Regions from separate parts of the Streptomyces sp. NPDC054794 genome, predicted to be linked through region 2. Evidence: predicted binding sites of a transcription regulator. Region 2 holds the regulator's gene; each other region holds the start of a gene.
The links. The regulator HspR, encoded in region 2, represses chaperone genes until heat shock. The targets are predictions, from matches to a motif close to TTGAGNNNNNNNNNCTCAA.
Positions count from the first base shown of each region.

Region 1 (2,263 bases), on a different contig from region 2:
CCATGGACCGCACGCTGCTCGGCAAAGCGCTCGGTGCCATCGCCTCGTACGCCGAGGCCCGTGACGTACCGGCCGCCCGGGTCGTCTTCTGCGACGCGGCCCCGCACGACGCCGGCTATCTGCCGGTCACCGAGATCGCCGGCCGGGTGCGGGTGCACGGCCGCGGCGGTACGGTCCTGCAGCCGGGGATCGACCTGCTGCAGCGGGCCGAGGACTTCCCGCCGGGCGCGCCCGTCCTGGTGATCACCGACGGCTGGTGCGACGTGCTGCGGGTGCGGCGCGAGCACGCCTATCTGATCCCCGAGGGCCGTCATCTGCCATTCACCGCCCGCGGGCCGGTCTTCAGGGTGCGCTGAGCCCGAATGTGATCGGATGGGACACCGAACCCGGGTCCACCCGCGAAAGGAAGAACCGTGGCAACCACGCGCACCGCTCACACCGTCTGGGAAGGCAACCTGATCGAGGGCAACGGTGTCGTCACCTTCGACTCCTCCGGCATCGGCCAGCAGCCGGTGTCGTGGCCGTCGCGCGCCGAGAAGGCGAACGGCAAGACCAGCCCGGAGGAGCTGATCGCCGCCGCACACTCCAGCTGCTTCTCCATGGCGCTGTCGCACGGCCTGACCGGCGCCGGCACCCCGCCCACCAAGCTCGTCACCTCGGCCGACGTCACCTTCCAGCCGGGTGAGGGCATCACCGGCATCCACCTGACCGTCGAGGGCACCGTCCCCGGCCTGGACGAGGACGGCTTCGTCGCGGCCGCCGAGGAGGCCAAGAAGAACTGCCCGGTCAGCCAGGCCCTGACCGGCACCACCATCACCCTGTCGGCGAAGCTCGCCTGACACCCCCGTGCCTTCGGATGCCGCGTCCCCCCGGGCGCGGCATCGCCGTTTCTGGGTACCCGGCATTGACAATGGACCACTCAAGTTTTGTGCTGGAGTCTGGGAAGGGCCCGGGCGGAAGGGGACGGAGATGGCACGTGCGGTCGGGATCGATCTCGGGACGACGAACTCGGTGGTGGCCGTACTGGAGGGCGGCGAGCCCACGGTCGTCGCCAACGCCGAGGGGGCGAGGACCACACCGTCGGTCGTGGCCTTCGCCAAGAACGGCGAGGTGCTGGTCGGCGAGGTCGCCAAGCGGCAGGCCGTCACCAACGTGGACCGCACCGCGCGCTCGGTGAAACGGCACATGGGCGACGCCCACTGGCGTTTCCCGGACAGCGGTTCGATCGACGGCACCCGCTACCGCGCCCAGGAGCTGTCCGCGCGGGTGCTGCAGAAGCTGAAGCGGGACGCGGAGTCCTACCTCGGCGAGGACGTCACCGACGCGGTGATCACCGTGCCGGCGTACTTCGACGACTCCCAGCGGCAGGCGACCAAGGAGGCCGGGGAGATCGCCGGCCTCAAGGTGCTGAGGATCATCAACGAGCCGACGGCCGCCGCCCTCGCCTACGGCCTCGACCGGGGCGAGGAGCAGACGGTCCTCGTCTTCGACCTCGGCGGCGGCACCTTCGACGTCTCCCTGCTGGAGATCGGCGACGGCGTCATCGAGGTGAAGGCCACCAACGGCGACACCCACCTGGGCGGCGACGACTGGGACCAGCGGATCGTGGAGTACCTGGTCAAGCGGTTCAAGGGACAGAACGGCATCGACCTGAGCAACGACAAGATGGCGGTGCAGCGGCTGCGCGAGGGCGCCGAGAAGGCCAAGATCGAGCTGTCCTCCTCGTCGGAGACGAGCATCAACCTCCCCTACATCACCGCCTCCGCCGAGGGCCCGCTGCACCTGGAGGAGAAGCTCACCCGCGCCCAGTTCCAGGAGCTCACCGCCGATCTGCTGGACCGCTGCAAGACCCCCTTCCACCAGGCCGTCAAGGACGCCGGCGTGAAGCTCTCCGCCATCGACCACGTCATCCTCGTCGGCGGTTCGACCCGGATGCCCGCGGTCACCGACCTGGTCAAGGAGCTCACCGGCAAGGACCCACACAAGGGCGTCAACCCCGACGAGGTGGTCGCGGTCGGCGCCGCCCTGCAGGCCGGTGTCATCCGCGGCGACGTCAAGGACGTCCTGCTGCTGGACGTCACCCCGCTGTCCCTGGGCATCGAGACCAAGGGCGGCATCATGACCAAGCTCATCGAGCGCAACACGACCATCCCGACCCGCCGTTCGGAGATCTTCACCACCGCCACCGACAACCAGCCCTCGGTCGGCATCCAGGTCTACCAGGGCGAACGCGAGATCGCCGCGTACAACAAGAAGCTCGGCG
Region 1 is NZ_JBSHAQ010000026.1:75,353-77,615, forward strand. It holds gene ACWGKT_RS26230 (vWA domain-containing protein) at 1-356, shown strand, start outside; gene ACWGKT_RS26235 (OsmC family protein) at 414-839, shown strand; gene dnaK (molecular chaperone DnaK) at 970-2,263, shown strand, end outside.
Region 1: the regulator HspR is predicted to act here: its motif matches at 905-923, upstream of dnaK (molecular chaperone DnaK).

Region 2 (2,263 bases):
AGTACGACGAGGCTCGCGCCCTCTTCGGCAACGGCGGCTTCCGCCCGGGGCCGGGCGCGGGCGGCGGCTCCTTCAACTTCGACCTGGGGGACCTCTTCGGAGGCGGCGCCCAGAGCGGAGGCGGCTTCGGCAACAGCGGCGGTGGGTTCAGTGACGTCCTGGGGGGCCTGTTCAACCGGGGTGGCGGCGGCGGTACACGGACGCAGCCCAGACGCGGCCAGGACATCGAGTCCGAGGTCACGCTGAGCTTCACCGAAGCCATCGAGGGCGCCACGGTCCCGCTGCGGATGTCCTCGCAGGCACCGTGCAAGGCCTGTTCGGGCACCGGCGACAAGAACGGCACGCCGCGCGTGTGCCCGACCTGCGTCGGCACCGGCCAGGTGGCCCGGGGTTCGGGCGGCGGCTTCTCGCTGACCGACCCCTGCCCCGACTGCAAGGGCCGCGGCCTGATCGCCGAGCACCCCTGCCTGGAGTGCAACGGCAGCGGGCGGGCCAAGTCGTCCCGCACGATGCAGGTGCGCATCCCGGCGGGCGTCACCGACGGGCAGCGCATCCGGCTGCGCGGCAAGGGCGCGCCCGGCGAGCGGGGCGGTCCGGCCGGCGACCTGTACGTGGTCGTGCACGTGGGCGAGCACCCGGTGTTCGGACGCAAGGGCGACAACCTCACGGTGACCGTCCCGGTGACGTTCTCCGAGGCCGCTCTCGGCGGCGAGGTCCGGGTCCCGACCCTCGGCGGCCCCACCGTCACCCTGAAGCTGCCTCCGGGCACGCCCAACGGCCGCACCATGCGGGCGCGGGGCAAGGGCGCGGTCCGCAAGGACGGCACTCGCGGGGACCTGTTGGTCACCGTCGAGGTGAGTGTTCCCAAGGACCTGTCGGGGAAGGCTCGTGATGCGCTGGAGGCGTATCGCGAGGCGACCGCGGGTGAGAACCCGCGGGCGGAGCTGTTCGAGGCCGCGAAGGGAGCCTGAGAGTGATGGAAGGCCGTCGACGTAACCCGTATGAACTGACCGAGGAGACCCCGGTCTACGTCATCTCGGTGGCGGCCCAGCTCTCCGGCCTGCACCCGCAGACGCTGCGCCAGTACGACCGTCTGGGCCTGGTCTCGCCCGACCGCACCGCGGGCCGGGGCCGCCGCTACTCGGCCCGCGACATCGAACTGCTGCGCACCGTCCAGCAGTTGTCGCAGGACGAGGGCATCAACCTGGCCGGCATCAAGCGCATCATCGAACTGGAGAACCAGGTCGCCGCCCTCCAGTCCCGCGTGGCGGAGATGGAAGCGGCCCTGGACGGCGCCGCGGCCGCGATGCGGCAGCGGGAGGCCGCCGTGCACGCCTCCTACCGACGCGACCTGGTTCCGTACCAGGAGGTCCAGCAGACCAGCGCGCTGGTGGTGTGGCGTCCCAAGCGGCAGCAGTCGTCGGCGGACTGACCTCGCCTCAGGACAAGCGAAGGGGCCGGGAGGCGTACAGCCTCCCGGCCCCTTCGTGTCACTTGACGGGCGCGCTGATCGCCCAGCCGCCGGCCGGTGTCGTCTCCGTGCCGTCGGCCTGCACGCCGGTCACCCAGTAGTAGGAGACCGAGCCGCGCTTGGCGCCGGTGTCGAAGTACGTGTGCGCACCGGCCCCCAGTTCGGCGATCCGCTCGTAGGCGGCGGTGGCCGGGTTCCAGCGGTAGACACGGAAGGCCTGCGCGGGGTTGGCGGACTCCTCCTCACCCGCGCCGAGCCCGGACCACACCAGCTGGTTGCCCTCGTCGCCCTCCGCGCCGGTGGCGTCCAGCCGCAGCGGCGAGCCCTCGGGGGTCGCCACGCTCGGCGTCATGTCGAGCTCGGTGGCGGTCACGGCCTCGGCCGGGCCGTTCCACTTGATGGCGGAGTTGCCGTCGTCGTCCACGGCGTCGAGGAAGAAGCAGGCCTGGCCGCCGTCGGGGAGCGTGGTGTACGCGAAGGACGTCTCGTCGGGCGAGACGTAGTCCGTCGCGGTGCCGTAGCAGATCTTGTCGCCCTCGTCGTTCTCCAGCAGCTCCCCCCGGTGGACCGTGTAGTACTGCAGGTCCGTGGCGGGGTTCTTGTCCCAGTTCAGCTGGAAGCCGTACTCGGTCGGGGTGACGGTCAGCCCGCTGACGAGGGCCGGCGGGTCGTTGTCCCAGATCTTGCCGCGCTGCGGGACGGACCGGGCGGACTCGTTGCCCGCCGCGTCGACGGCCGACACACGGTAGTAGTAGACGGTGCTCTCGGCGGCCGAGGTGTCCAGGTAGGAGA
Region 2 is NZ_JBSHAQ010000011.1:182,147-184,409, reverse strand. It holds gene dnaJ (molecular chaperone DnaJ) at 1-971, shown strand, start outside; gene ACWGKT_RS14665 (heat shock protein transcriptional repressor HspR) at 977-1,432, shown strand; gene ACWGKT_RS14660 (PA14 domain-containing protein) at 1,491-2,263, opposite strand, start outside.

Region 3 (2,263 bases), on a different contig from region 2:
GCGGCCTCGACGCGGGCGCGGTAGTCGTCGGACTCCTCGGCGGAGTCCTTGCCGTTCTCGCCGTTCAGCTCGCGCAGTTCCTTGCGGACGGCCTCCAGCTGACGGCGCAGCAGGAACTCGCGCTGCTGCTTGTCGACGCCCTCCTGGACGTCCTTGGCGATGGTCTCGGCGACGTCCTGCTCGGCGAGATGGTCGCGCAGTTGCTGGGTGGCGAGCTTCAGACGGGCGACCGGGTCGGCCGTCTCCAGCAGTTCGATCTTCTGTGCGGTGGTCAGGAACGGCGAGTAGCCGGAGTTGTCGGCGAGCGCGGAGACGTCGTCGATGGCCTGGACGCGGTCGACGACCTGCCAGGCGCCGCGCTTGCGCAGCCACGCGGTGGCGAGCGCCTTGTACTCCTTGACCAGTTCGCCGACGTGGCCCGGCAGCTGTTCGGGCACCTGCTCGTCGATGCGCGTGCCCTCGACCCACAGTGCGGCGCCCGGTCCGGTGGTCCCGGCGCCGATCCGCACACGGCCGCGGCCACGGATGAGCGCTCCCGGGTCACCGTCCGCCAGCCGGCCTACCTGCTCGACCGTGCCGAGCACACCCGTGCCCGGGTACGTCCCGTCGACGCGTGGCACCAGGAGAACCTTCGGCTTTCCGGGCTCCGTACGGGCGGCGGCCTGGGCGGCCTCCACCGCGGCGCGTACATCGGGGTCGTTGAGGTCCAGCGGTACCACCATCCCGGGCAGCACGACCTCGTCGTCGAGCGGCAGCACAGGCAGAGTGAGCGGTGTGAACGCCGTGGACTCAGCAGCCATGATCTCCCCTTCGGCAGTCAAGTTGAGCTATGCCGACTCAATGCATGTGAGCCCACGATTGTTCCCCCGCCCGCGTTCGCTCTGAGCGATCACCAAACAGCCCCGCCTCACCTGCGAAAACCAGGGAGCGGGCGCGCTTATGCCCTCGGGGTGGTGAGCCGGACGACCCGGCCGGCCGGCTGGACGAGCCGCGGTGTCGCGTTCCGGGCCTGCTGCCAGCGTCGGACCAGGGGCCAGGTGGCGATCCCTATCGTCAGGGAGATCAGGTGGCCCCAGTTGGTCATCGGGTCCGCGAAGGCGATCAGGTCGGTCACCACCATCCCGCCGAACAGGGCCAGCAGGGGCCAGCGCAGCCAGTGGGCGAGCAGGCCGGCCAGGGCGCCGGTGCTGGCGGCCACGCCGAAGCTGATGCCGTAGTCCAGGCGGTGCAGGGAACTGTCGGGCAGGTGCCCCACCACGACCGCGAGCCCCACGGGCACCTCGGTCGCGAGGGTGGCCAGCCCGTGCCCCAGCAGGAACACACCGGCCGCCCGCGCTCCCCCGACGCGCCGTTCCAGCGCCGTGAGCACGACCAGGAAGCAGAGCGCGTACGGCGACACCAGGCCGCCCGCGATCCACAGCGCGCTCGCCGTCAACACCAGTACCGGGGACCGCACCAGATGCACCACATCGGTACTGGAGTCCTGGTAGAGCGCGTGCACGAGCGCCGGGTCCGCGTACGTGGCGACCAGCGAGGTGACGGCGAGCACGGCCGCGTAGGCGAAGGTGAACGGCGTACCGGTGGGGGTGGGCAACAGCCGCCAGGGCCGCAGGGCACGCAGCCGGACAAAGACGCCGCGAACCCAGGGGCCCGCGAAGCGACTCGGTACGGCGATCGAGGCGTCCACCGCACCCGCTCCGGCGCCCACGGCGACGGGCCTCGCCACCGAGGGGGCTTCGGCGACGGCCACGGCCCCGGCGAGCGCGCCCACTTCGGCACTCGCCACCACACTCACCGCGGCCTCCGCCAGGACACTCGCCCCGGCGACCGGCACCGGCCCCCGCTGGCGCGGCATGCCGTCCAGCAGGTCGGCCGGGGCGGGGGGCAGGGGCGGTTCGGGGTGGTCCGGAAGGGACGTGGGCGAGGGCGTCGTCGAGGCCGTCGCGGCATGTTCCACGGTGAGGCGCTCCCTTCCGTTTCGCCCCACCCTTCGTGTCGCATGGGCCGCTGTCTATGACCGACGCCACGTGGGCCCCGGATTCACAGGATTTTCCGAGGAAACACCAGTCCCGCTCCAGCCCTGCCCGGCACGCGCAATTCCCCTGGCCGCAAGGCCCGGTTCAGGCAGGATGGACCCATGACCGGCGCGTACGACACCCCCGTAGTCCTGGACCGTCGCGAGGGCCCGTACGGGGAGGTGGTCCTGCGGCGGCACGGCGCGTCGCTCCAGATCATCGCCAACGGCTGCTTCCTGATGGACACC
Region 3 is NZ_JBSHAQ010000006.1:150,319-152,581, reverse strand. It holds gene lon (endopeptidase La) at 1-800, opposite strand, end outside; gene ACWGKT_RS08385 (rhomboid-like protein) at 938-1,957, opposite strand; gene ACWGKT_RS08380 (spermine/spermidine synthase domain-containing protein) at 2,138-2,263, shown strand, end outside.
Region 3: the regulator HspR is predicted to act here: its motif matches at 823-841, upstream of lon (endopeptidase La).